Regions from separate parts of the Isoptericola sp. NPDC019571 genome, predicted to be linked through region 3. Evidence: predicted binding sites of a transcription regulator. Region 3 holds the regulator's gene; each other region holds the start of a gene.
What was found. Region 3 encodes LexA, which represses DNA repair genes until DNA is damaged. Its sites were predicted from a motif close to TCGAACANNTGTTCGA; they were not measured.

Region 1: a site for LexA is predicted at 7,670-7,685, ahead of ruvA (Holliday junction branch migration protein RuvA). Genes of this name have one in related genera too.
Region 2: a site for LexA is predicted at 3,081-3,096, ahead of ACH443_RS16930 (DUF222 domain-containing protein). Genes of this name have one in related genera too.

The regions. Positions count from the first base shown of each region.
Region 1 is NZ_JBIRXZ010000005.1:175,735-185,160, reverse strand. It holds gene ACH443_RS11060 (RelA/SpoT family protein) at 1-1,247, opposite strand, end outside; gene ACH443_RS11055 (adenine phosphoribosyltransferase) at 1,301-1,927, opposite strand; gene secF (protein translocase subunit SecF) at 1,943-3,040, opposite strand; gene secD (protein translocase subunit SecD) at 3,040-5,100, opposite strand; gene yajC (preprotein translocase subunit YajC) at 5,288-5,731, opposite strand; gene ruvB (Holliday junction branch migration DNA helicase RuvB) at 5,898-6,989, opposite strand; gene ruvA (Holliday junction branch migration protein RuvA) at 6,982-7,620, opposite strand; gene ruvC (crossover junction endodeoxyribonuclease RuvC) at 7,784-8,374, opposite strand; gene ACH443_RS11020 (YebC/PmpR family DNA-binding transcriptional regulator) at 8,429-9,187, opposite strand; gene pdxT (pyridoxal 5'-phosphate synthase glutaminase subunit PdxT) at 9,195-9,426, opposite strand, start outside.
Region 2 is NZ_JBIRXZ010000010.1:64,480-73,905, forward strand. It holds gene ACH443_RS16915 (sugar phosphate nucleotidyltransferase) at 1-769, opposite strand, end outside; gene ACH443_RS16920 (glutamate-1-semialdehyde 2,1-aminomutase) at 766-2,205, opposite strand; gene ACH443_RS16925 (dTDP-4-dehydrorhamnose 3,5-epimerase family protein) at 2,387-2,965, shown strand; gene ACH443_RS16930 (DUF222 domain-containing protein) at 3,138-4,619, shown strand; gene ACH443_RS16935 (class I SAM-dependent methyltransferase) at 4,591-5,790, opposite strand; gene ACH443_RS16940 (methyltransferase domain-containing protein) at 5,787-7,103, opposite strand; gene ACH443_RS16945 (NAD-dependent epimerase/dehydratase family protein) at 7,100-8,134, opposite strand; gene ACH443_RS16950 (glycosyltransferase) at 8,331-9,426, shown strand, end outside.
Region 3 is NZ_JBIRXZ010000002.1:438,143-447,568, forward strand. It holds gene ACH443_RS05345 (ATP-dependent DNA helicase) at 1-877, shown strand, start outside; gene ACH443_RS05350 (L-lactate dehydrogenase) at 887-1,846, shown strand; gene lexA (transcriptional repressor LexA) at 1,872-2,702, opposite strand; gene ACH443_RS05360 (LysM peptidoglycan-binding domain-containing protein) at 2,949-3,287, shown strand; gene nrdR (transcriptional regulator NrdR) at 3,400-3,885, shown strand; gene ACH443_RS05370 (DUF5302 domain-containing protein) at 4,018-4,197, shown strand; gene serA (phosphoglycerate dehydrogenase) at 4,287-5,525, opposite strand; gene ACH443_RS05380 (HelD family protein) at 5,620-7,929, opposite strand; gene ACH443_RS05385 (PP2C family protein-serine/threonine phosphatase) at 8,100-9,426, shown strand, end outside.

The sequences.
Region 1 (9,426 bases), on a different contig from region 3:
CAGTCCACGAGCTGGCGCAGCCACGCCATGTCGTTGGCGCGCGGGTCGTCCGACGTCGTCTTGCCGGCAGGCGCCATCTGCTTGTACTTCCAGTGCGCGGCGACGCCGTACTCCGCGCGACGGTGCATGTCGTGCGTGCGGATCTGGATCTCGACGGGCTTGCCGCCAGGGCCCACGACCGTCGTGTGCAGCGACTGGTACATGTTGAACTTCGGCATCGCGATGTAGTCCTTGAACCGGCCCGGGACCGGGTTCCAGCGCGCGTGGAGCGCGCCGAGCACCGCGTAGCAGTCCCGCACCGTGTCCACGAGGACGCGCGTGCCGACCAGGTCGTAGATCTCCGCGAAGTCGTGCCCGCGGACGATCATCTTCTGGTAGATCGAGTAGTAGTGCTTCGGGCGGCCGGTGACCGTCGCCTTGATCTTCGCGCTGCGCAGGTCGGCGGAGATCTGCTCCCGCACCACCGACAGGTACTCCTCGCGGGCGGGCGCGCGCTCCGCCACCAGGTGCACGATCTCGTCGTACACCTTGGGGTAGAGCGTCTGGAAGGACAGGTCCTCCAGCTCCCACTTGATGGTGTTCATGCCCAGCCGGTGCGCCAGCGGGGCGTAGATCTCCAGCGTCTCGCGCGCCTTGCGCTGCGCCGACGAGCCGGAGACGTACTTCCACGTGCGGGCGTTGTGCAGCCGGTCCGCGAGCTTGATGACCAGCACGCGGATGTCCTTGGCCATCGCCACGACCATCTTGCGCACGGTCTCCGCCTGGGCGGCGTCGCCGTACTTCACCTTGTCCAGCTTGGTGACGCCGTCGACGAGCATGGCGATCTCCTCGCCGTACTCGCGGGTCAGCTCGTCGAGCCCGTAGTCCGTGTCCTCGACCGTGTCGTGCAGCAGCGCGGCCGCCAGGGTCGCGCCGTCGAACCCGAGCTCGGCGAGGATGGTCGCCACGGCGACCGGGTGCGTGATGTACGGGTCGCCGGACTTGCGCTCCTGGCCCCGGTGACACCGCTCCGCCGTCGCGTAGGCGCGCTCGAGCACCGAGAGGTCGGACTTCGGGTGGTTGGTGCGCACAGCCTGGAGCACCGGCTCCAGCGCCGGCGTCGTGGGCGGCGCGCCCCGCACCCCGAGCCGCACGAGCCGGTTGCGCACGCTCCGGCCGGACCCCGAGCCTCGGCCCGGGACAGCCCCCTGCCCGGTCGATCCCTGGGGCGCGTTGGCGGCGCGCACGACCTTCGTCTCGTCGCTCATCTGCGCCTCCTTCCGCAACCACCGCGGGGTCGCCGCCGGCCGGGACGGCAAGTCTACGACTCCACGCGGAGCAGAGCCTCGACCGTCCGTCCGGTCAGCCTGTCGCGTCCGCCCAGGCCGGCGAGCTCGAGCAGGAACGCCAGGGCGACCACCTGGCCGCCCGACCGCTCCACGAGCTCGGCCGCCGCGCACGCCGTGCCGCCGGTCGCGAGCACGTCGTCGACCAGGAGAACACGCGCCCCCGCCTCGAGCGTTCCCGTGCGCAGCTCGATCGCGGCGGAGCCGTACTCGAGGTCGTAGTCCACCCGTTCCACCGGCGGCGGCAGCTTGCCCGCCTTGCGCAGCGGCAGGAACCCCACCCCGAGGCGAGTGGCGAGCGGCGCCCCCAGGAGGAAGCCCCGCGCCTCCATGCCCGCGACGACGTCCACGCCGCCGTCCGCGTCCACGAGGCGGGCGAACGCCTCCACGACGTCCGCCAGCGCCGGGCCGTCCGCGAGCAGCGGGGTGATGTCGCGGAACACGACGGGCGGGTGCGGGTAGTCCGGCACGTCGCGGATCAGCGCGCGCACCTCCGCCGCCCGCTCGGCGCCGAGCCCCCGGAGCCCGTCCAGGACGATGTCGTCCGGACGGTCGCCGGGGCGCCCGCCGCCAGGCGCGCCGAAGCCTGAGCTGTCATCCATCGCGTGGCCCCCGGCTCAGTGTCCGCGCTTGCGGCGCGGCTGGGCGCGGTTGCCCTGGTGATGGCCCGGGATCAGCTGCGCGGACCCTGTCGTGAACGCCGCGACCTCGGCGTCGTGTCCGCCCTCGGCGACCAGGCCGGCGCGCTCCGCCAGGACCGCCTTCGTGTGCGCGGCGATCTTCGGCTCGCGATCCCGCAGCGCGACGTCGAGCGGCGTCGCGAGGAAGAGCGACGACGCGGCGCCGACGGCGATACCGACGAACAGCGACAGCGACAGGTCGCGGAGCGTGCCCGCCCCCAGCAGGAACGCGCCGACGAAGAGGATGCTCGCCACCGGCAGGAGCGCCACGACCGACGTGTTGATCGAGCGCACGAGGGTCTGGTTCACGGCGAGGTTGGCGCGCTCCGCGTACGTGCTGCGGGTCTGCGTGAGTACGTCCGCCGTGTTCTCGCGGACCTTGTCGAACACGACCATCTTGTCGTAGAGCGAGAAGCCGAGGATGGTGAGGAAGCCGATGATCGTCGACGGCGTGACCTCCCAGCCGATGGCCGCGTAGACGCCGGCCGAGATGAGCAGGTCGGCGAGCATCGCGACGATCGCCGCCACGGACATCCGCCAGGCGCGGAAGTACACCGCCATGAACAGCGCCGCGGCCACCACGAACACCACGGTGCCCCACAGCGCCCGCATGGAGACGCCCGCGCCCCAGGTCGGGCCGACGAAGGACGTCGTCACCGCGGACTCGTCGACGTCGTACGCGGTGGCGAGGCCCGTGACCAGGGCGGCCTCCTGCTCCGGCGTGACCGTCTCGGTCTGCACCCGGACCGCCGAGCCGCCCACGATCGCGACGCGGGGCTCCTCGTTCGGGAGCACCTCGTGCACCGCGTCGATCGCGACCTGCTGCTCCGTGGAGCTCGCGTCGTTCACCGTGAACTCCGTGCCGCCGCGGAAGTCGATGCCGAGGGTGAGGCCCTTGATCAGGATCACGGCGATCGACGCGACGGCGAGGATGCCCACGATCGTGAACCAGCGCTTGCGGCGCTGCACGATCGGGTAGGACCGCCGGCCCGTGTACAGGTCGTTGCCCCACTGGGCGAAGTGCATGCCGGCCATCAGCGGCTCTCCTCGTTCGTGCCGGAGTGGTTCTCACCGGTCGCCGAGGGCGATCCGTCGTCCGGTCCTGCGTCCGGCTGCGGGTCCGCCTCCTCCGCGGCCGCCCGGCGCTCGGCCGCGCGCCGCTCGGCGATCGTCAGCCGGCGCCCGGAGGCGTCGGTGACGGGGGCCGCGGGGGCCTGCCGTGCACCGCTGTGCACGGGCTCGGCGACCACGCGCTCGCCCGGCGCCCCGGCGCCGGCGTCGGCGCCCTCGGAGGCGGCGCCGGCCACGGCGGGCTGCGGCATCCGCACCCGCCCGGCGCCCGCGTACCGCGGGCCGGAGCTCGCGCGCAGGCGCTCGGGCGACAGGCCCGACCACAGGTGGCCGTCCCGGAAGAACGGGATCTTGGTGATGACCTCCATCATCGGGTGCGTGAACCAGAACACGACGGCGACGTCGATGATCGTGGTCAGACCCAGGGTGAACGCGAAGCCCTGCACGCCGCCCACGGCGAGGAAGTACAGGATGATCGCGGAGATCAGGTTGACGGCCTTGGCGGCGAGCACCGTGCGCCGGGCGCGGGCCCAGCCGCGCTCGACCGCGTAGGCGAGGGTCCGCCCGTCGCGCAGCTCGTCGCGGATCCGTTCGAAGTACACGATGAACGAGTCCGCCGTGAAGCCGATGGCGACGATCAGGCCGGCGACGCCCGCGAGCGAGAGCCGATAGCCCATCCCCCAGGAGAGCAGGGCGATCGACACGTAGGTGATCACGCCCGCGACCACCAGCGACGCGACCGTCAGCAGGCCGAGCGTGCGGTACTGCAGCAGCGAGTACACGACGACGAGCGCGAGGCCGATGAGGCCGGCGATCAGGCCGTTGCGCAGCTGCTCGGAGCCGAGGGTCGCGGAGATGACCTCCTGGCTCTCGACGGTGTACTGCACCGGCAGGGCGCCGAAGCTCAGCTGGTTGGCCAGCGTGGCCGCGGAGTCGCGCGTGAACGACCCGGAGATCGTCGCCTGGCCGTTGGAGATGATCGTGCCCGGGGACAGGGACGGCGCCGAGACGACGAGCCCGTCCAGGACGATGGCGAACTGGTTGCGCGGCGCCTCGAGACCCTGCAGACGGGTCGTGGTCTCGCGGAACTCCTTCGTGCCCACGGAGTCGAAGTTGAGGAAGACGCCCCACTCGTTGGTGGTGGTGCCGTTCGCGCCGGGGACGAGGCCGGAGCTCGCCGACGAGATGTGCACGCCGTCGACCTCCATCGGGCCGAGGATGTACTTCAGCCCGTCCTGCTCGCCGCACGTCACCAGCGGCTTGTCCGGGTCGTCCCCGCCGCCGCCCTTGAGGTTGGCGGGGTCGGTGCAGTCGAGCTGCTCGAACTGCTTCTGGATCTCCGGCGTGATCTGCGCCAGGTCGCTCGGGTCGGAGGCTGCTGCCTCCTCGCCCTCCGGGGTCGCCGACGGCGACGGGTCCGCGTCGTCGCCCTCGGTCGGGGTCGCGGTGGCGGTCGGCGTGGCCGACGGGTCGACGTCCGCCGGGACGGACAGCGGCGCACCCGCGCCCTTGCCGCTCGGCGCGTCGCCGGCGGCGTCCTCAGCGGCCGCGTCGTCCTTGGCCGCGTCGTCCTTGGCGGCGTCGTCCTGCGCCGCGTCGCCGGCGTCGGCGCTGGGCGAGGCGGACGGCTCGGGGGTCGGCGTGCCCGCGGCGTACGTCAGCACCGGGCGGAAGCGCATCTGCGCCGGCTGCGAGATGAGGTCGATGGTCTCCTGCGACACCTCGCCGGGGATCCCGACGACGATGTTCTGGGAGCCCTGCGCGGTGATCTCCGCCTCGGACACGCCCGAGGAGTCGATGCGCTGACGGATGACGTTGATCGACTCGTCGATCGTCGCCGACGTCACCTGCGACCCGTCGGTGGTGTCCGCCTTCAGGATGAGCTGCGTGCCGCCCTGCAGGTCGAGCGCCAGCCCCGGGGCCCAGCTCGCGCCGTCCGGGTTGGAGTCGGACTTGGCGTCCCAGAAGACGCCGGCGCCGAGGGCGAGGAACGGCAGGACGATCGTCAGGATCGTGAAGACCACGAGGGTGCGTACCGGACGCGACCGCTTCGTGCGTGAGTTCGCCAACTTCTGTCTCTTCCCGTCTGCGCGCCGCCGCGGGGCCGGCGCGTGATGGCGCCGGCCGGGATCACCCCGACCGGCGCGTCGTCAGGCCGACGGGCGCGAGCGCCCGCCGTCCCATGTCGCTGGTGCTGTCACTTCGATGCTGTCACTTGGTGGTGCCGGCCTCGCCCTCGTCACGACGCTGCTGCTCCCGGTACTCCCGCTGCGCGGTGTCCAGGCTCGACAGGTCGTCGGGGACGTCGATGTGACCGTCGCCGGAGGTGATCGTACCGGTCGCGGAGGAGTCGCTTGTGACGTCGGTCTCGTCGGCCTCGGCCACGGGCTCCTCGACCGGCGCGTCCACGCGCTTGGCGATGGCCGCGCGCAGCCAGCGGGTCTGCGCGCCGCCGGGGCCGGTCTCGATGGTGACGGTGTCGGTCGCCTCGTCGATCTCCACGACCGTGCCGAACAGGCCCGAACCGGTCATGACCTCCTGACCCGGCTCGAGCTGCGACCGGAACTCGGCCTGCTGCTTCTGCTGCTTGCGCGTCCGCTGGCTCATGAAGAACATGAGGCCGGCGAGGACCACGAAGAGGATGATGAGTTCCACGGAGCGTCCTTGTCTGTCGCTGCCCGACGGTCGTCGACCGACTGCCGGGCGTCGGGGGCGCACCGGTCGGCACGCCGGCGCAGAGTCCTGCGCACACGGCCCCCAACGAGCACGGCACCCGTCGAGTTCCGGCCCTGGGCCGTCGGCGGCCGGGGGCGCTCCCAGTCTACTGGGGCGGCCCGGCGTCCCTGTCGGACCCGTCGAACAGGGTTCCCCCGAGCGGCGCGCCCCACGCGCCGGGCGGCGGCTCGAGCCCGAGGTGCTCCCAGGCGGCCTGCGTGGCGACCCGGCCGCGCGGCGTGCGGCCCAGGAGCCCTTCGCGGACGAGGTACGGCTCGGCCACCGTCTCCACGGTGTCCGGCTCCTCACCCACGGTCATCGCGAGCGTGCCCAGGCCCACGGGACCGCCGGCGAACCGGCGGCAGACGGCGTCGAGCACGGCACGGTCCAGCCGGTCGAGGCCGATCGGGTCGACCTCGTAGACCTCCAGCGCCGCCCGGGCCGCCCGGAGGTCGAGGCTGCCGTCCCCGCGCACCTGGGCCCAGTCGCGCACGCGGCGCAGCAGGCGGTTGGCGATGCGGGGGGTGCCGCGCGACCGGCCCGCGATCTCGTGCGCTGCGGCGTGCTGGATGTCGACGCCGAGCAGGCCGGCGGACCGGGTGATGACGCGCTCCAGCTCGGCGGCGTCGTAGAAGTCGAGGTGCCCGGTGAACCCGAAGCGGTCGCGCAGCGGGGCGGGCAGCAGGCCCGACCTCGTCGTCGCGCCGACGACGGTGAACGGCGGCAGCGCCAGCGGGATCGCGCTCGCGCCCGCCCCCTTGCCGACGACGACGTCGACGCGGAAGTCCTCCATCGCGACGTACAGGAGCTCCTCGGCGGGGCGCGCGAGGCGGTGGATCTCGTCGATGAACAGGACCTCGCCCTCCTCCAGCGAGGACAGGACGGCGGCGAGGTCGCCCGCGTGCTGGATGGCCGGCCCGCTCGTGACCCGCAGCGAGGTGCCGAGCTCGGCGGCGATGATCATCGCCAGCGTGGTCTTGCCGAGCCCGGGAGGTCCGGACAGGAGCACGTGGTCGGGCGACGCGTCGCGGGCGAGCGCGGCCTGCAGGACGAGGGAGAGCTGGTCGCGCACCACGCGCTGGCCCACGAACTCGTCGAGCTTCTTCGGGCGCAGCGCCGCCTCGGCCGCGCGCTCGACGTCGTCGGCCGAGGAGGTGACGAGCCGCTCCCCGCCGTACTCCGGGTCCGCCTCAGCCACGGCGGCCGCCCAGGGAACGCAGCGCCGCGCGCAGCGTGGCCGCGACGTCGATCGGGCTGTCGGCCGGGCGGTCGTCGCCCGCGTCCGCGAGGACCCGGTCGACGGTGTCCTGGGCGACCTTGGCGGCCCAGCCCAGGCCCACGAGCGCCTCGACCACCTGGTCGCGCGCCGGGTCTCCCGCGGCGACGGGCGGCGCGTCGGGCACGACGGCGCCGGCGGCGGCGGACGTCGGGGCGCCCAGCTTGCCGGACAGCTCGAGCACCATGCGCTGGGCGCTCTTGGGGCCGACACCGGGGATGCGGCGCAGCGCCGCGAGGTCCTCGGACGCGACGGCGCGGCGCAGGGCGTCGGGGGTCAGCACGGCGAGCATGGCGAGAGCGATCCGGGGCCCGACGCCGGACACGGACTGGGCGGTCTCGAAGACCTCCCGTTCGTCCGCCTCCGCGAAGCCGAACACCGTCATCGAGTCCTCACGGACGACCAGCGTGGTGTGCAGCTGGGCCCGCTCCCCCACCCGCAGGCCGGCGAGGGTGCCCGGGGTGGCGTGCACGAGGTACCCGACCCCGCCGACGTCGAGCACGGCCCGCTCCAGCGTCACGTGCGTGACCGTGCCGGTCAGGGAGGCGATCACCGTGGTCCTTCCGTCGAAGAGGCCGTCGAGATGTCCGTCGACACGGCCGTCGAACACCCGTACGAGGCGTCACTGTAACAACCGGCGCCGACGCCGGGGCGGGCGACACTCGACGAGCCGCACGACGAGCCGCGCGACGGCGACCGGGCGGCCCGGGTCCCGCTCAGCGCCGGGCTCGGGAGGGGGCGCCGCGGTGCGAGCCGGTGCGCGCGGTGCGCTCGGCCGCCGCCCAGGCGCGCTGGGCCGGGGTGAGCTCGTTCCGCTCGCCGCCCTGGAGCGCTCCGGACGGCCGCCACAGGTGCGTGACGGCGAGGGCGAGCGCGTCGGCGGCGTCGGCCGGCCGCGGCAGCTCGTCGAGCCCGAGGATGCGCGCGATCATGCGCTGCACCTGCTCCTTGTCGGCGCGGCCGGACCCGGTGACGGCGGCCTTCACCTCGCTCGGCGTGTGCATCGCGACCGGGACGCCGCGCCGGGCGGCCGCGACCATCGCGAGGCCGGCGACCTGCGCGGTGCCCATCACGGTGCCGCGGTTGTTCTGGGCGAAGACGCGCTCCACGGCGACGACGTCGGGCACCGTGCGCTCGAGCCACTCCTCGAGCCCCTCGGCGACGCGCAGCAGCCGAAGGTCGACGCTCAGCTCGGGCTCGCTGCGCACGACCCCGACGTCGACCATCCGGGCCTTGCGGCCCGGCAACGAGTCGACGACGCCGACCCCGCACCGGGTCAGACCCGGGTCCACCCCCAGCACGCGCACGTCGTCACCCTCTCACGCGGGCGGCCGCGGACGGCCGACCCGCGCCGGGAGCCGTCACTCCTCGTCGAGGGCCGCCATGACCTCGTCGGAGGCGTCGAAGTTCGCGTAGACGTTCTGGACGTCGTCGCTGTCCTCGAGCGCGTCGATGAGGCGCATGATCTTGCGCGCGCCCTCCACGTCGACCTCGACCTCCATGGAGGGGTGCCAGATGGAGTCGGCCGAGTCGTACTCGATGCCGGCCTCCTGGATCGCCGTGCGCACGGCGACGAGGTCGGTGGCCTCCGAGAGGACCTCGATGACGTCGCCCTCGTCGCTGACCTCCTCGGCGCCCGCGTCGAGCGCGGCGAGCATGACGTCGTCCTCCGTGACGCCCTCCGCCTTCGGCACCACGACGAGGCCCTTGCGGGAGAACAGGTAGGACACGGAGCCCGGGTCGGCCAGGTTACCGCCGTTGCGGGAGAACGCGAGGCGCACCTCGGAGGCGGCACGGTTCTTGTTGTCCGTGAGGCACTCGACGAGGACGGCGATGCCGTTCGCGCCGTAACCCTCGTACATGATCGTCTGGTAGTCGACGGCGTCGGCGCCCTCGCCGGAGCCGCGCTTGAGCGCGCGGTCGATGTTGTCGTTGGGGACCGACGACTTCTTCGCCTTCTGGATGGCGTCGAACAGCGTGGGGTTGCCGGCCGGGTCGCCGCCGCCCGTGCGCGCGGCGACCTCGATGTTCTTGATCAGCTTCGCGAAAAGCTTGCCGCGCTTGGCGTCGATCGCCGCCTTCTTGTGCTTGGTCGTGGCCCACTTGGAGTGACCTGACATGCGCTCCCTAACTCCTTCGCGATGCTTGGACGAGCCGGACGAACAACCCGTGCACGCGCGCGTCCCCCGTGATCTCCGGGTGGAACGCGGTGGCGAGCAGCCGTCCCTGACGTGCTGCGACGATCTTACCGGCGGCGGGCCCCACCGTGGAGCCGTCCGCCCAGCGGTCCGGCATGCGGGCGAGCACCTCGACGTCCGGCCCGGCCTCCTCGACCCACGGAGCGCGGATGAAGGCGGTG
Region 2 (9,426 bases), on a different contig from region 3:
CCCACACCGCCCACGGCCGGTCGCCCACGCGGTTCATCTCCTCCAGCGCGGACCGCTCCTTGAGCGTGTCCATCGGCGCCCAGAACCCGGTGTGCGGGTGCACGCGGAACCGGCCGGCGCGAGCGGCGCGCACGCAGGCGTCCATGACGAGGTCCTCGCCCTCGCCCAGGTAGTCGAAGATGCCCTGCCGCAGCACGAAGTACCCGCCGTTGATGCACATGCTCATGTCGGCCACGGGCTCCAGGTCGCGCATCGTGCCGTCGGGGTCGTAGCGCACCACGTGGAACGAGTCCTGCGGGGCCACCGCCATGAGCGACCCGACGGCGTCCGTGGCGAGGAAGTCGTCGACGATCCGGTCCATCGGCGCGTCCGTGAGCACGTCGCCGTAGTTGGCGAGGAACACCTCGTCGTCGTCGAGGAACCGGCGCACGCGCCGCAGCCGCTCGCCGATCGCCGTGTCGATCCCCGTGTCGACGAACGTGATGCGCCACTCGCTGATGTCGCTGCTGAGCAGCTCGACGTGCTCGCCGCCCTTGGTGAGGACGAAGTCGTTGGAGTGCGTCTCGGAGTAGTGGAGGAAGTAGTCCTTCACGGCGTTCGCGCCGTGCCCCAGCGCGAGCACGAACTCCGTGTGCCCGTAGTGCGCGTAGTACTTCATGATGTGCCACAGGACGGGCCGCGACCCGATCGGCATCATCGGCTTGGGCAGCGAGTCGGGGCCGGACCGCATCCGCATCCCCAGCCCGCCGCAGAACAGCACGACCTTCATGACGTCCCTCCCAGGGCCTGCCCGTCGTCGGGCGTGTGACGGACACGGCGCGGCGCGGCCCGCTCCCGCAGCGCGGGGGCGACGGGCCGGCCGACGAGGAAGCCGTCGGTGCCGCCCGCGTCCAGAGCGGCGGCGTAGACGGGCAGCGCCCCGGCGACGGCCTCGACCGTCCGGTCGACGTCCGCGTCGGTGTGCGCGGCGGAGATCACGAACGACTGCGCCAGCACGCCGCGGCGCAGCAGCTCGGCGAGGAACAGGGTGCGGTACGCCTGCGAGGGCGCGCCGTCGTGGTCGCGGGTGCCGAAGACCAGGCACGCCGGGTGCCCGGACACCGTCACCGAGCCCGTCAGACCGGCGGAGTCGACCACCTGCTGCACCCCGGCACGCAGCCGCTCACCCTGGGCGGCCATCGCGCCGGGCACGTCGCGCGCGGCGTACTCGCGGTGCACCGCCAGCCACGCCGCGAGCCCGGCCGTCTCCGCGCCGTGCGTCGTCGAGAGCAGGAAGACCCGCCGTGCGTCCGTCGCCAGGCCGCCGAGCTCCATGAGCTCGCGCCGGCCCGCGAGCGCCGAGACGGCGAACCCGTTGCCCAGCGCCTTGCCCCACGTCGACAGGTCCGGCACGACGCCGTACACGGTCTGGGCGCCTCCGGCGGACCACCGCATCCCGGTGATGATCTCGTCGAACACGAGCACCGTCCCCGTGCTGTCGCACAGGGCGCGCAGCCCCTCGAGGTAGCCGGGCGGGGGGCTCGCGTGCGCGGTCGCGGCCTCGAGCACGAGGGCGGCGACACGGCCCTCGTGCCGGGCGAGCAGCTCCTGGACGGCGACCAGGTCGCCGTACGGGAACCGGACCGTGAGGTCGCCGATCGCCCGCGGGATCCCGGCGTCCATCGGCGTGGTGCCGATGAACCAGTCGTCGGTGGAGAAGAACGGGTGGTCGGCGCAGACGGCGACCAGGTCGCGGCCCGTCGCGGCGCGGGCCAGCCGCACCGCCGCGGTGGTGACGTCGGAGCCGTTCTTCGCGAACTTCACCATGTCGGCGCCCGGCACCTGCGCGCAGAACGCCTCGGCCGCCTCCAGCTCCCACCGGCTGGGCCGGGAGAAGCTCACGCCGTCCGCGATCGCCGACGTCACGGCGTCCACCACGGGCCGGAAGCCGTGGCCGAGCGTGACGCTGCGCAGGCCCATCCCGTACTCGACGTACTCGTTGCCGTCCACGTCCCACACGTGCGCGCCCGCGCCCCGCGCCAGCACAGGGGCCATGCGCTCCGGGTACTGGTCCGCGCCGCGCGCGTACGTGTGCGCGCCCCCGGGCACGAGACGGTGCAGCCGGGCCTGCGCGGCCGTCGACCGGTCGAAGGACCGGGCGGGGTCCGCGGGCTGCGACGGGTCGGGATGCGTCGCGTGCTGCGTCAGCTGCGTCAGCTGCGTCATGGTGCCCCCGGGTGCGGTCGGGAGGTGGGTCGTGAAGTCTGGTGGGGCCGGCAGGGGGCCGGTCCCGCCGCCAGTCTGCGGCGCGGCACGGCACGGATGAAGGGCCCGCAGGGCTTTTCATCCGGCGCCCGCACCGACTTCACCCGACCGCTCCCCGGACCCTCTCCGTACCGTGTGGAGCATGCAGGTGCTGCCCACGACCCTCGACGGCGTGCTGATCCTCGCCCCCACCCCGCACCGGGACGAGCGCGGGCTGTTCATGCGCACGTTCGACACCGCCACCGCGGCGCACGCAGGCCTCGACCCGGCGGCGTTCGTGCAGGACAGCCAGTCCCGCTCGCGGCGCGGCGTCGTGCGGGGGCTGCACGGTCGGGTGGGCGGCGGCGAGGCCAAGCTGGTGCGGGTGGCGCACGGTGCCGTGCACGACGTCGTCGTCGACGCCCGCCCGGGCTCCCCGACGTTCGGGCGCTGGGAGGCGTTCCGGCTCGACGACGTCGACTTCCACGTCCTGTACGTGCCGCGCGGCTGCCTGCACGGACACCAGACGCTCACCGACACCGCGGACGTCTGCTACCGCATCGACGCGGAGCACGACCCGTCCGAGGACGTCGCGGTGCACCACCTCGACCCCGACCTCGGGGTGCGGTGGCCGCTGCCCGTCTCGCTCGTCAGCGACCGCGACGCCGCCGCGGGGCCGTGGGTGGCGCTCGTCCAGCAGCTCGGCGGGGCGGCGTCGGGGCCCGGCGCGGACGTGCTGTAGCCCGACGCCGACGAGGTCGTCCCAGGACGGCCGACGGCGTCGCGCCGCGTCGAGCCTGCCGTTCCCCCTGGGGACGAGCTGCTTCTCCACAGATCTCGTCGACTCCCTGGTCGATTCGAACGTGCGTTCGATAGCGTCCTTCGTGTCATGGCGCGCCGACCGAGGAGGGACGATGCCCGCCACCACTGCCCCTGCACCCGTGCCGCCCACCGGCCCGGACCCGGCGAGCGGCACGGTGTCACGGCTGCTCGACGCCCTGGCCGCCCTCGAGGGCGGGGTCGCCGCGCTCGCGGGGGCCGGCGAGGAGATCGGCCTGCACGACGTCGGCCGGGACGTCCTCGAGCAGGCGTCGGCCCGGCTCCGGAGAGTCGGCTCCCGGGTGGACGCCGCGCGGTGGCGGGTGCTGCCCGCGCTGGAGGCGGACGGCCGGTGGTCGCTCGACGGGTCGCGCACCTTCGCGCACTGGCTCGCCCGTGCCGAGAACGTCGGGCTGCCCACCGCGCGCCGCGACGTCCGCACGGCCCACGCCCTGCGCGACGTCCTCCCGGCGACCGGTGCCGCCGCGCTCGCCGGCCGGCTCGGCGCCGACCACCTGCGCGCCATCGTCGACGTCGCCCCGACCTCCGAGGCCCGCCGAGACGCGCTCCTCGCTCCCGCGCCGACCGCGAGCGAGACGAACCGCACGACGGACAGCGGGACGACGGACGACGAGAACCCGGAAGCGCCGGACGCCGGCCTCGCCGCGCCGACCGGCGAGGAGCACCTGCTCGCCACCGGCTCCTGGTACACGCCCGCGCAGTTCCGCCGGCTCGTCAAGCGGTTCGCGTACGTGACGGACCCGGAGTCGGACGAGCGGGGCTACGCGCACGCCCGCGAGAAAGAGTTCGTCGACCTGTCGCCCACGTGGGACGGCTACCACCTCGCCGGGTTCCTCACCGAGGAGCACGGCCAGGCGCTGCGCGCCGCCCTCGACGCCGTCGCCGGCCGGCCCGCCGCCGGGGAGACCCGCACGCCCGCGCAGCGACGCGCCCAGGCGCTCGCCGACCTCGCGCGCGTCGCCCTCGACTCCGGGACCGTGGGGTCGGGCGCCGCCGTGCGCCCGCACCTGACCGTCACCATCTCCCTGACCGAGCTCCGTCGCCTGCTCGCTGCCGGTCACGGTCGCGCCACCGAGCTCGGCCCTCCCGTCGCGGGATGGGCCGAGTCGCTGGGAGTCGACCCCGCCGAGTTCGTGGACGGCCGCGGCCCGCTGCCCCCGTCCCTCCTCCGCCGCATCGTGTGCGACAGCGAGGTGACACGGGTGGTCCTCGGCCCGGAGTCGCAGGTGCTCGACGTCGGGCGTGCCCGGCGCACCGTCACCGGCCAGCTGCAACGCGCCGTCGTCGCCCGGGACCGGCGGTGCACCTGGCCCGGCTGCGACGAGCCACCTGCACGCTGCGAGGTCCACCACGCCGTGGCCCACTGGGCGGACGGCGGCAGCACGTCCGTCGACAACTCCGCCCTGCTGTGCTGGCACCATCACGACCGCGTCGACGCGCTCGGCATCACCATGCGTCGCGACGGCGGCACGTGGCACTTCACCGACCGTCACGGTCGCCCGGCGGCTCAGGCGCCGGGCGTCCCGCTCATCGCTGACCGCCGCGGTCCCGGCTGAGCGGCTCGACCTCGACGGGCTCGGGCTCGGCGATCACCCAGCGACCCCCGAGCGCCTCCACCTCGGGGTGCGCGAACCGCACCTCGTCGAGGAGGTCGGGCACCAGCAGCAGCACCTTGTCGGGGCGGATCTCGGCAAGGATGTCGGGCCCGAGCACGGGCACCCGCGGCCCGGGGCCGCCCGGCATGGACCTGCCCCGCTTCGCGGGCGACGCGTCCACCACGGCGAGGACGTCGTCCGCGGTGACGCCGGCGAGTGCGAACAACGCGACCGCGCGCGACGCGGCGCCGTAGGCGACCACCTTCCCTTCGCTCGCGTCGAGCCAGTCGCGGAGGGCCGCGGCCGACGCGGCCACCTGCCGTTGGAGCGCCGCCACGGCCGCCGGCTGCGTGATCCCCGCCGCGGCCTCGGCCGCCAGCTCGGTGGCGACGAGGTCGCCCGCGGCGCGGGCGTGCCGACCGGCGGGCTGCGAGCCCTCCCGCGCCAGCGCGAGCAGCCGCGTCCCGCCGTACAGCGGATAGCGCCACAGCCCGACCGGGACGAGCCCGGTGCTGCGCGCCATCTCCACGAGCACCGTGAGCGAGTAGTACGCGAAGTGCCCGTGCCGCAGCGCGTTCCAGGTGCCGTCGCGCAGGATCACGGACAGCGGGTGCACGTGCAGCGCGAGGACGCCGTCGGGGGCGAGGGAGTCGAGCCGCAGGTCCCAGGCCGCGCGCTGGTCCGCCTCGTGCATGATCCCGAGCGAGTCGACGACGAGGTCCGCGGCGAGCCCGGGCACCGTGCCGGGGCCGTCGAGCAGCACGGCGTCCGGCACGATCTCCTGCACCCGCGCCAGCCAGGAGCCCCCGTGCGGGGAGCGTATCTCCCCCACCCACGTGCCGGGGCCCAGCAGCCCGCCCCCGACGAGGTCGGCCACTCCCGCCCGCGCCTGCGCGACAAGTGCGGCAGGCTCCACTCCGAGCGGCTCCTCGGGACCTGTCGGGTCCTCCTCGAGCTGGGCCAGTCGGCACCGGTCGCACATCACCATGCGCAACGGGTGCACGGGGTCAGGAGCGGGTGCCTCCGGCTCGGGGAACAGGTCGGCGGCAGGCTGGGAGCCCAGGTCGAGCACCACGGTGGCGCGGTCCGACTGGCACCACCGGCAGCGCCAGCCCGGCACGACGGCGCTCACGTGCCCGGCTCGAAGACCTCGAGGCGCGGCAGGAACGTCACCAGCCGGCCTCCCCAGTCGGCGACGTGCGCGAGCTGGGCCGAGATCTCCCGCCGCAGGTTCCACGGCATGACGACGACGTAGTCGGGCCGGGCCGCGTCGAGCGCCTCGGGCGCGTGGATGGGGAGGTGCATGCCCGGCGTGAACCGGCCGTGCTTGTACGGGTTGCGGTCGACGGCGAACTCGATCAGGTCGGGGCGTACGCCGCAGTGGTTGAGCAACGTGTTCCCCTTGCCGGGCGCCCCGTACGCCACCACGCGCCTGCCCTCGCGGCGGGCGGTGAGCAGGAAGCGCAGCACGTCGTCGCGCACGGCGGCGACCTGCTCGGCGAAGCCGGCGTGACCTTCCACGGTGTGCAGGCCGGCGGCGGCCTCTGCGGCGAGCACGCGCGCCACGGCGGCGGACGGCGCGGGCCCACCGCCGGCTGGTGCGCCGTCGGGCGTCGGCACGGACCACGTGCGCAGCGAGCCGCCGTGGCTGGGCAGCTCGTCCACGTCCACCACGGTGAGCCCGGCGGCGGCCAGCACCCGCTGCGTCGTGAGCAGCGACAGGTAGCTGTAGTGCTCGTGGTAGATCGTGTCGTACTCGTTGCCCTCGACGAGGCGCAGCAGGTGCGGGATCTCGATCGACACCCGCCCGTCGTCGGCGACGAGCTGCCGCAGCCCGCGCGAGAAGTCGACGATGTCCGGCACGTGCGCGAAGACGTTGTTGGCCACGACGAGGTCGGCAGGGCCGTGCTCGGCGCGCACGCGCCGGCCCGTCTCCTCGCCCAGGAACTCCACCACCGTGGGCACGCCCCGCTCGACCGCGGCCGCGGCCACGTTGCCCGACGGCTCGACGCCGAGGCAGCGGATCCCCCGGTCGACGACGTGCTGCAGCAGGTAGCCGTCGTTGCTCGCGACCTCGACGACGAACGACCGCTCGGGGGCGAGCCCGAGCCTGTCCACCGCGTCGTCGACGTACCGCCGCGCGTGCTCCACCCACGACGCGGAGTAGGACGAGAAGTAGGCGTAGTCGTCGAAGATGTCCTCCGCCGGCACGTAGGCGGGCAGCTGCACCAGCAGGCACTGCTCGCACACCCGCACGTGCAGCGGGTAGAAGACCTCCGGGCCGTCGACCTGCTCGGCGGTGGGGTAGGTCTCGCACGGCGGCGACATCCCGAGGTCCACGAAAGTACGGGTCAGGGGTGCGCCGCACAGTCGGCACGACGGCGCGGGCACCGCGGACCCCTCGGGCGCGCCGGCGGCGTGCCGCGCCGCGGACACGGCGGTCATGCCGGCACCGCCGTGGTGCGCAGGTTCTCCAGGTCGAGAGCGCCGCTGGCGGCGAGCTCGCTCACCCGGTGCAGGCGCACGAAGCGCGGGCCCTCGAAGTCGTCGGCGGTGAGGCCGAACCGGTGGACGTCCTGCCAGATCTGCCGGATCCCGTCGCGCACCGTCCAGCGGGGCGCGGCGGCCGGGAGCTCGGTGCGGATGCGCGTGAAGTCGACCCGGTAGTTGCGGGTGTCGGCCCCCGCCCCCGCGGCAAAGGTCACGGGGGCGCCGGTGACCTCGCTGACCTGCTCGGCGACGGTGCGGATCTGGACGACGTCCTCGTCGCGGCCCACGTTGAACGCCCGGTCGTGCACCACCTCGCGGGGGGCCTCGAGCCCGGCGAGGAACGCCCGCGCGATGTCCTCGACGTGCACGAGGGGCCGCCACGGTGAGCCGTCCGACTGCAGCCGCACCTCGCCGCGCGTGTACGCGGTGCCGGTGAGGTTGTTGACCACGATGTCGGCCCGCAGCCGCGGTGACGAGCCGTACGCGGTCGCGTTGCGCAGGAACGTGGGCGAGAAGTCGTCGTCGGCGAGCGCGGAGAGACCGCGCTCGGCCTGGATCTTCGACTCCCCGTACGGGGTGACGGGGTGGAACTCGGCGCCCTCGTCGACGGGCTCGTCCCCCGCCGCCCCGTACAGGGAGCACGACGACGAGAACAGGAACCGCGTCACCCCGGCCGCCTTGGCCGCCCGCGCCATCCGCACGGCGCCGTCCGTGTTGACGGAGAACGTGGCCTGCGGGTTGAGGTGCCCGAGCGGGTCGTTGGAGATGGCCGCCAGGTGCACCACCGCGTCGAAGCCGGCGAGGTCCTCGGGCCGCGCGTCCCGGACGTCGCCGGTGCGCTGCTCGTACCCCGTCACCGGAGGGCCGAAGTCGCAGCCGTCGTACCAGCCGGCGTCGAGGCCGACCACCTCGTGGCCTGCCGCCTGCAGGAACGGCACCAGCACCGCACCCACGTATCCGCGGTCACCATCGACGAGCACTCGCATGATCCGTCCCCCGTCGTCGTCCGGCCGGTCCCGCGGGCAGGGAGTCCCGCGAGCCGGTGGCTTCACCGCCGCCTCGACGCTAACCAGCGACCTCCTCCCACCGTGAGGGTTGCCCGGGGTGAAAAGCCTCGTCACCCGGGTGATTCCGCCCCCGGGACGTTCCGCGCCCGCACCCCGGCGGCGAGGATCGGGAGCCATGAAGGTCCTGCGCATCTCCCACAGCGCGGTGGTCGACGCCTGGCGCGGCCGCGAGGTCGAGCTGCGCCGGCGCGGCGACCACGTCCGCGTCGTCACGGCCGCCGTCTGGGACGAGGGCGGCCGCGACGTGCGCCCCACGCCCTCGCCGGACGAGGAGCTCGAGACCGCGCGCACGTTCGGCCGGCACCCCGCCCTGTTCCTCTACGACCCGCGGGCCCTGTGGCGGGTGCTCGGCGAGCGGTGGGACGTCCTCGACATCCACGAGGAGCCCGTGGCGCTCGCGACCGCGGAGATCCTGGGCGTCCGCGCCGCGCGACGGCTCGTGGACGCGGCGCGCGGGCGCCGCTCCCGCCCCGCGCCCTACCTCCTCTACTCCGCGCAGAACCTCCTCAAGCGGTACCCGTGGCCGTTCCGGGCGCTCGAGGCGGCCGCGCTGCGCGGCGCCGCCGCCGTCGTCACCTGCAACCACGACGCCGCCCGCATCGTGCGCTACAAGGGCGCCCGGGGACTGGTCGAGCGGATCCCGCTCGGGCTCGACACGACCGTGTTCTCTCCCGCCGACGACGCAGAGCTGGGGACGCAGCCGGCCGGGCCGCGCACTCCGGGACGGGTGCGCGTCGGGTACGCCGGGCGCCTCACCGCCCAGAAGGGGGTGGACGTGCTCCTCGCGGCTGTCGCCCGGGACGAGGCGCTGGACCTCGTGGTGGCGGGCGCCGGTCCGGAGGAGGCGCGGCTGCGGCGGGTCGCCGCCCGGTTGGGCGACCGCGTCGACTTCCTCGGCCCGCTCGACACCGACGACCTCCCCGCCTTCTACCGCGGGCTGGACGTCCTGGTCGTGCCGTCGAGGCACGCCCCGGGCCTGGCCGAGCAGTTCGGCCGCGTGGTGGTCGAGGCGATGGCGTGCGGCACCCCGGTCGTGGCGACCCGTGTCGGCTCCGTGCCGGACCTCGTCGCCGGCGCCGGTGTCCTCGTGGCACCGGACGAACCCGAGGCCCTGCTGGACGGCATCCGGCAGGCGACCCACCCGCGGACCGCGCGCACGCTGCGCCTGGCCGGGCTCGACCGTGCACGCGAGTGCTCGTGGCCCGAGGTCG
Region 3 (9,426 bases):
GTGCTCGCGCCCGCCGGAGAACGCGCCGTGGGCGGGCGACGGCGTGACGCGGCTGCATGCCGCGCCGCTCGCGGTGGCGGGGCTGATCCGCACGCACCTGCTGGGCGAGGCGACCGGCGTGTTCACCTCGGCGACGCTCACCCTCGGCGGCACCTTCGACCCGGTCGCGCGGTCGCTCGGCCTGGCGGGCTCGGGGGGCTCCGACGAGACCGCGGACTGGGCGGGGCTCGACGTCGGCAGCCCGTTCGACTACCCGCGCCAGGGGATCCTGTACGTGGCGCGGCACCTGCCGGCGCCCGGACGTGAGCCGACGACCGATGCCCAGCTCGACGAGATCGCCGGGCTGATCGAGGCCGCTGGGGGGAGGACGCTCGGGCTGTTCTCCTCCCGCCGGGCGGCGACGGCCGCCGCGGAGGCGATGCGCGAGCGGCTGGACGTCCCCGTGCTGTGCCAGGGCGACGACCAGCTCCCGACCCTCGTGAAGGCGTTCGCCGACGATCCCGCGACCTGCCTCTTCGGCACCCTCTCGCTGTGGCAGGGCGTCGACGTCCCGGGCCCGAACTGCCAGCTGGTGCTCGTGGACAGGATCCCGTTCCCGCGCCCGGACGACCCGGTGAAGGCGGCGCGGGCCCGGTCGGTGGAGCAGGCGGGCGGCAACGGGTTCATGCAGGTCTCAGCCACGCACGCTGCGCTGCTCCTCGCGCAGGGCGCCGGCCGGCTCGTGCGCACGGGCGAGGATCGCGGCGTCGTGGCCGTGCTCGACCCGCGCCTCGCGACCGCCCGCTACGGGTCCTTCCTCACCCGCTCCATGCCCGACTTCTGGCCGACCACGGACGGGGAACTCGTCCGCGCTGCGCTCCGGCGCCTCGACACCTAGCGTGGGGCCGTGGACGAGACACGCAGGACGACCAAGCTCGCGATCGTCGGAGCGGGCGCGGTGGGCTCCACCCTCGCGTACGCGGCGCTGGCCCGGGGCGCGGCCCGGTCCGTCGCCCTCCTGGACGTCAACCGCGCGAAGGTCGAGGCCGAGGTGCTCGACCTCCGGCACGGGGGCATGTTCATCCCTCAGGCCGAGATCGACGGCTCGGACGACGTGGAGGTCTGCCGCGGCGCCGACATCGTCGCGGTGACGGCGGGGGCCAAGCAGAAGCCCGGACAGAGCCGCCTCGACCTGGCCGAGGCGACGGTCGGCCTCACGCGGTCCATCCTGCCGGGCCTCCTCGAGGTGGCCCCGGACGCCGTGTTCCTCATGGTCACCAACCCGGTCGACGTCGTCACCTACGCCGCGCAGGAGATCAGCGGCCTGCCCCGGGGGCGGGTGTTCGGCAGCGGGACCGTCCTCGACTCGTCGCGGCTGCGCGACGCGCTGGCCCGCCACTGCGGGGTGGCGGTCGGGAACGTGCACGCGAACATCGCGGGCGAGCACGGCGACTCGGAGATCGTGCTGTGGAGCTCCGCGACGATCGCCGGCGTGCCCCTCCTGGACTGGCGGCCGTTCCGGGGGCACCCGCCCCTGGACGAGGCTGCCCGGCGGCGCATCGCGACCGACGTCGTGGAGTCCGCCTACCGCGTCATCGCCGGCAAGGGGGCCACCAACTACGCGGTAGGCCTGGCGGCCACCCGGATCATCGAGGCGGTGCTCAACGACGAGCACCGCGTGATGAACGTGTCCTCGCGCCTGGACGACTTCTACGGCATCAGCGACGTCTGCCTGTCGGTACCGTCGCTCGTCGGCCGCCGGGGCGTGGCAGAGACGATCGACACCCCGCTGTCGGACGACGAGGTCGCCGGGCTGCGCGCGTCGGCCGAGAGCATGCGGGCCGTGCAGCAGCGCCTCGGGTTCTGACGGCCCGGGGCCGCACCGGCGGTGCTCAGAGGCTGCGGAGCACCGCCACGACCCGGCCGAGCACCTGCGCCTCGTCGCCCGGGATGGGGGAGTAGGCGGCGTTCTGCGGCAGCAGCCAGGTGTGCCCGTCGGCCTGCTTGAAGGTCTTGACCGTGGCCTCGCCGTCGATCATCGCGGCGACGACCTCGCCGTTCTCGGCGACGGGCTGGCTGCGCACGACCACCCAGTCGCCGTCGCAGATCGCGGCGTCGACCATCGAGTCGCCCGCGACCTTGAGCAGGAACAGGTCGCCGTCGCCGACGACCTGCCGCGGGAGCGGGAAGACGTCCTCGACGACCTGCTCCGCGAGGATGGGGCCTCCGGCGGCGATCCTGCCGACCAGCGGGACGTAGGACGGGGCCTGGGCCGGCTGCGCGTCGGACGCGGCGAGCGACCCTGCCACGTACCCCGGGGCGGGGTCTGCCTCGGGCGCCGACCTGTCGATGGCGGGCGCCTCGGGGTCGACGACCTCGATCGCGCGCGGCCGGTTGGGGTCGCGGCGCAGGTAGCCCTTGCGCTCGAGCGTGGTGAGCTGGTGCTTGACCGAGGACGGGCTCGCCAGGCCCACGGCCTCGCCGATCTCGCGCATGGTCGGCGGGTAGCCGCGTGCCTCGACGGAGCTGCGGATGGTCTCGAGCACGCGCCGCTGGCGGGGCGTGAGGCGGTCGGACGACGGCGAGAGCTCGCTCACCGACGCCAGCGCGGTCGTCGAGGCGCCGGCCGTCGTCGTGGCCGCGCCGTCGAGGGTCTCGTCCTGGGCAGCCCATGGCGTCGCCGTCGTCGTGGACGCCGGGGCCTGGTCCCGTCCGCTGGTCATCGCGTTCTCCGTCCTGCAGGGCGCGGCCCGTGGGCGGGCCGATGAAATCCGACAAACCTTCCATCGCGCTGTCGGCCACTCTAAGCCAGTTCCGGCCCGACATCAAACATCTGTTCGATCGGGCCTCGACCGTGTCGCCGGGACGTGGTACACCTAGTACAGCAGTTCGACGTACAGGTGTTCGACGAACAGACGTTCGACGAAGCGGCCGCCTCGGGCGGCACCGCGTGGACCGGAGGCAGGACGATGCAGAACGCACTCAGCACCAGCGACGCGCACGGTTTCCTCGGGCTCGGAGGGCTCCGGCTCACCCGCAGGGGCCGGGTGGTGGTCGCGGCCCTCGTGCTCCTCGTGCTCGTGGGAGCGGGCCTGTTCGGCCAGCGCGCCGTCGCCGAGTCGCCGGGCACGGGCGTCGAGGTCCGGCTCCAGACGGTGGCGCCCGGCGACACCCTCTGGCAGTACGCGCAGCAGGTGCGTGACACGGGCGAGGACCTGCGCGACGTGGTCGCCGAGCTCCGCGACCTCAACGGGCTGACGTCGGCGGAGCTCCAGACCGGGCAGGTCGTGGTGCTCCCGCTGGACTGACCACGAGGATCGGCCCCCGCCGCGGGGGATCCTGCTTGCGCGGACGGTCGCCCGCCGCTTACCTTGTCGGGCAGCCGGGCGCCGGTCCGGAGCCGAGCGCAGGAGACCAGCGATGCACTGCCCGTTCTGCCGCCACGCGGACTCGCGAGTCGTCGACTCGCGCACCTCCGACGACGGCTCGTCCATCCGTCGCCGGCGTCAGTGCCCCGCGTGCCAGCGCCGGTTCACCACGATCGAGACGGCCAGCCTGTCGGTGGCCAAGCGCTCCGGGGTGACCGAGCCGTTCAGCCGGGACAAGGTGGTAGCGGGTGTGCGCAAGGCCTGCCAGGGCCGGCCGGTGAGCGCCGACGACCTCGCCGTCCTCGCGCAAAAGGTCGAGGAGACCCTGCGCGCCTCCGGCCGGCCGGAGATCGAGGCGAACGAGGTCGGCCTGGCGATCCTCGGGCCGCTGCGCGAGCTGGACGAGGTCGCCTATCTGCGCTTCGCCAGCGTCTACCAGTCGTTCGAGTCCCTCGAGGACTTCGAGTCGGCGATCACCTCGCTGCGGGCGGAGCGGGACGAGCGCGCCACCGCCGGGAGCGGAAACACGACCGCCTGACGCCCGGGTCGCCCGGTCCGGGCGAAATGCCCTGGCGCCGGGTGACGGCCCGGGGCATGCTGGACGGCACCAGGTGCTGCGTGGCCCCGCCGCGCGAGCACACCCACCCCGACGGACGACGAGGTGACCGCGATGACGGACGACTCCAGGGCGAAGCCCTCCGAGGACACGAAGGCGCGCTTCCGGGAGGCGCTGGAGAAGAAGAACGCCGCCAGCCACCCGACCGCCGGCAAGGACGGCAACACCGGCCAGGTGCACGGCTCGGAGACGACCGGGCCCGTGCAGAAGATGTTCCGCCGCAAGTCGGGCTGAGCACCGACCGACGCGCGAAGGGCGGCCCCGGGGAACCGGGGCCGCCCTTCGCGCGTGCGGCGCGGGCGCCGTGCGGTGCCGGGTGGGTGTCAGCCGGCGGCGGGCCCCGGCGGGAACTCGGGCCGCTCGAACGCGTCGCGGATGCGGAGGCGGATCGTCGAGTCCATGGCCTGCAGCTTGGCCGACGCGCCGCGCTGGGTGACGTCCGAGATGTCGGTCACCACATAGCCGATCTCGCCGCGCGTCGCGAGCATCTGCGCCTCGATGTTGGCGCCGTGGTCGGCGAAGACCTGGTTCACGCGGGCGAGGACGCCGGGCACGTTGCGGTGCAGCAGCATGATGCGGCCGACGCCCGTGTGCGCGAGCTGGAGGTTCGGGAGGTTCACGGACAGCGTCGTGGACCCGGTCGCCACGAAGTCGCGCAGCTTCTTGGACACGAACTCGCCGATCGCCTCCTGGGCCTCCTCCGTCGAGCCGCCGACGTGCGGGGTGAGGATGACGTTCGGCAGGCCGCGCAGGGGCGACGTGAAGCCGTCGCCGCGCTTCTTCGGCTCGGTCGGGAAGACGTCGACGGCCGCGCCGCCGAGGTGCCCGGAGAGGATGTGCTCCCGCAGCGCCTCGACGTCCACGACGAAGCCGCGCGACAGGTTGAGGAAGATCGCGCCGGGCTTCATGCCGGCGAACAGGTCCGCCCCGAAGAGGCCGGCGTTGCCCGCCCGCCCGTCCACGTGGATCGTCACGGCGTCGGCCTCGGCGAGCAGCTCCTCGATGGTCTCGACGCGGTGCGCGTTGCCGAGGGCGAGCTTCTCGGCGGTGTCGTAGAAGACCACCCGCATGCCGAGGTTCTCGGCGAGCACCGACAGCTGGGAGCCGATGTTCCCGTAGCCGATGATGCCCAGTGTGCGGCCCCGCACCTCGTGCGAGCCCTCCGCCGTCTTGTCCCAGACACCGTCGTGCAGCGCCTTGTCGCGCACCGTGAGGCGGCGCGTCAGGGCGATGATCTCCGAGATCGCGAGCTCGACGACGGAGCGCGTGTTCGAGTAGGGCGCGTTGAACACGGCCACGCCGTGGGCCGCGGCGGCCTCGAGGTCGATCTGGTTGGTGCCGATGGAGAAGGTGCCGACGGCCTGCAGGCCGGGGACGCTCTCCAGGACCTTGCGGGTGACGGTGGTCTTGGACCGGATGCCGAGGATCTGGAAGTCCGCGAGGGACTCGATCAGCTCGGACTCGTCGAGCGCGCCGGGGCGCGTGACGACCTCGATGCCCGCATCACGAAGATTCTGGGCAGCGACGGGGTGGACGTTCTCGAGAAGGAGGGCTCGCAGCACGAGGCCATGGTGCGCCGTGCGGGCCCGCGCCGACAAACGCGTCTCACCGTTGCGGTGCCATGTCCGGTGGCGATGTCCGGTGCCACCTCCTGCGTCACGCCGCGACGAGCTCCACGATGCCGGCGGGGAGGGCACGCTCGTGCACGACGACGAGGCGCTGGGTGGGGCGCGTCATCGCGACGTACAGGTCCGACGCCCCGCCCGGACCCTCCGCGACGGCCGCCGGCTCGACCAGCACGACGGCGTCGAACTCCAGCCCCTTGGCCGCGCGCGGGTCGAGCACGCTCACCTGGGCGTCCTCCGGGCGCTGGGCGAGCAGGCGCGCGCCCTCGTCCGGCCCGAGGGCGTCGGGCAGGGCGGACTCGACGGCGACCCGGATCGCCTCGACCTGGTCGGCCGCGGCCACCACCGCCACCCGTCCGGCGCCGTCGGAACCGACGAACTCGCCCGCGAGGGAGACGGCGTGGTCCACGACCTCCTGGACCAGCACCGGACGCGCGGGACCCGACGGCGTGACCCGCGTGAGCTCCAGCGCGCCGTCGACCTGCCGGGCGGCGGTGAGCGGCGAGACGGGGAGCGCGGCCTCCGCGGCCATCCGCTGCGCGGCGTCCGCGACCGCGGCCGGGGTGCGGTAGGAGACCGTCAGCTCCTCCAGGCGCCAGGAGTCGCCGAGCACCGGGTCCAGCGCACGGGCCCACGACCGGGCGCCCGCGGGCGACGACGTCTGCGCGACGTCCCCGACGATCGTCATCGAGCGCGTGGGCACGCGGCGCACCAGCATCCGCCACGCCATGGGGGAGAGCTCCTGCGCCTCGTCGACGACCACGTGGCCGTACGTCCAGGTCCGGTCCTCCGCGGCGCGCTCCGCGGTCGTCAGCCGCGGCCCGGTGGACTCGAACCGGGAGGCCAGCGTCTCGGCGTCCACCAGGCCGCCGCCCGCGCCGGTGGACTCGAGCACGGACCGGGCGTACTCCAGCTCCGCGGCGCGCTCGGCGGCGCGCGCCCGGGCCTCGGCCCTGGCGATCGAGTCGTCCTCGCCGAGCAGCTCGGCGGCCTCGTCGAGCAGGGGGACGTCGGCCTCGGTCCACGGTGCGTCCGGGTCGCGCCGGAGGGCCGCTCGCTCGCTCGCGGACAGCTCGGGCGCGGCCTCCGCCAGCCGGTGCGGCTTGGCGAAGAGGTCGGCGACGAGCTTCTCGGGGCTGATCGGGAACCAGGCGAGGTTGAGGGCGACCCGCACGTCCCGGTGGGAGCGCAGGTCCTCGGTGACCATCGCGACGTCCTCGGGGGCGAGCTCGGTGTCGGCCGCGGCGCGGTACTGGTCCACGAGGCGCGCGAGCATGTCGCGCACGAAGGCGGCGCGGGCCTCGTTGTGCGGTTTGTGCGTCCGGCGCGCGCGGCCGATCGCGTCGCGCACGTCGCGGCGGCGCACGACGAGGTCGTACCCCTCGAGCCGGAAGCGGACGTCGCGCTCCGGGACGCGCTCGCGGGCGCGCACGGCGCGGCGCACGACGTCGCGCCACACCAGACGCCCCTTGATCTCGGTGGCGGCGGGGGTGTCGGCCAGGTCGGCCCGGACGCCGGGCAGCAGCTCGCCCACGGTGGTCGCGACGACGCCGGTCTCGCCGAGCGAGGGCAGCACCTGGTCGATGTACCGGAGGAAGGCGCGGCTCGGGCCCACGAGGAGGACGCCGCTGCGCTCGAGCACGCGACGGTGCGCGTACAGGAGGTACGCGGCGCGGTGCAGGGCGACGGCGGTCTTGCCCGTGCCGGGGCCGCCCTGCACGACGAGCGCGCCGGCGAGCTCGGCACGGATGATGCGGTCCTGCTCGGACTGGATCGTCGCGACGATGTCGGTCATCCGACCCGTGCGGCGCGCGGCCAGCGAGGCGAGGAGGGCGCCCTCGCCGGAGAGGGTCGACGCGGCGAGGGAGCCGTCGCCGCCCTCGGCGCCGTCCGCCAGGGCGTCGAGGTCGAGCACCTCGTCCTCGAGCCCGGTGACCGCGCGTCCGGTCGTCACGAGGTGCCGGCGACGGCGGACCCCGGCGGGGTGGAGGGCGGTCGCCCGGTAGAACGGCGTCGCGGCCGGCGCCCGCCAGTCCGTGAGCAGCGACCGGTGCTCGGCGTCCGCGAGACCCAGGCGTCCCACGTACCTGGTGTCGCCGTCGTCGAGGTCGAGGCGACCGAACGCGAGCCGGTCCTCGACGGCGTCGAGCTGGGCCACGCGGTCCTCGTAGAGGGTGGCGAAGGCGTCCCGCTCGCTCCGGTTCTGCGGCGACCCCGACGGCCCCGAGCGCCGGACCTCCGCGAGCCGGTCGCGCGTCGCGCGTCGCAGCTCGTCCAGTCGGGCGTAGAGGCCGTCGACGACCTCCTGCTCGCGTGCCAGCTCGTCCTGCCTGCCTGCCACGCATCCTCCCCAGCGTCCTTCGGGCCGCGCTCTGACGACGGTGCGGCCCCGGCGGCGGACCATCATTGCAGATGCCGGGGCCGCCCGCGGGCACCGTCCGGCGCCGGGCGGCGACGCGCCGGGCCCCGGACACCTGCCCGGAGCGGAGGGCCGGGGCTAGGATCAGGCCCATGAGCAGCGGCGACGTCCTGCGATCCGGGTCCGACGGACCCGCCGAGGACGCGGCCGCCACTGTCCTCCTGGTGGAGGACGACGACGGGGACGCGCTGCTCGTCACCGAGCTGCTCGAGGACGCCGAGGTCACGGTCGTGCTGCGGCGCGCCCGGTCCGTGGCGGAGGCCGTGGACGCCCTCTCCCGGCCCGGCGGCGCACCGGGGGTCGACTGCGTCCTGCTCGACCTCGGGCTGCCGGACGCCGTCGGGCTGACGGCGGTGTCGCGGCTGCGCGAGGTCGCCGAGCGCGTCCACGACGTGCCCGCCCTCGTGGTGCTCACGGGCCTGACCGGCGGCGACCAGGGGTTGCAGGCGGTGGCCGCGGGGGCCGACGACTACCTCGTCAAGGGCGAGACGGACTCGGGGCTCCTCGGCAGGTCGCTGCGCTACGCGCTCCAGCGGCGCCGGTCCGCGGCACAGCAGCGTGCGCTCTACCGCAGCGCGGTGCGGGCCGAGGAGACCGCGCGGCTCGAGCGGGCCCTGCTGCCGAAGCCCCTCGTCGGCGACGAGCGCGTCTCGGTGATGGTCGGCTACCTGCCGGGCGGCGGCGGCCTGCTCGGCGGCGACTTCTTCGACACCGTGGAGCGGCCGGACGGGTCCGTGCTGTCCGTCGTGGGCGACGTCGCCGGCCACGGCCCCGACGAGGCGGCGCTCGGGGCGACCCTGCGCACCGCCTGGCGCACCCTCGTCCTCACCGGCACGCCGCCCGAGCGCATCCTCGAGCACCTGGAGCGCGTGCTGCTCACCGAGCGGGCACGGCCGGAGGTCTTCGTGACCCTCTGTCAGGTGGTCGTCGCCCCCGACCGTTCCGGGATCGACCTCTACCTGGCGGGCCACCTGCCGCCGCTGCTCATCACCGGGCCGGTCGGGGACCTGCGCTGCGAGCTGCTACCGCCCACCGGTCGGGGGCGGGCGCTCGGCGTCCCCGTCGACGGCGGGTGGGAACCGCGGCGGATCGCGCTCGACGGCCCTTTTGCGCTCATGCTCTACACCGACGGGCTCGTGGAGGCGGAGGTGCGGCACGGCGGCGTCCCCGACGCGGCGGCGGAGCCGGTGCTGGACGGCCTGGGCAAGGACGCGCTCGGGCTCGTCGCGCTGCACGGCGAGCGACCCACGCGCGTGGGTCCGTTGCGGCGCCGGGTGCCGCGCCTCGGGCAGTCCGGGCTGCACGAGCTGGTGCGCGACGACCTCGAGCGGCAGGGCATCGTCGGCGTGGTCGAGCGCGTGCTGCGACGCGTGCGCGCGCTGCACGGCGGCCCGCTCACCGACGACGCGGCGCTGCTCG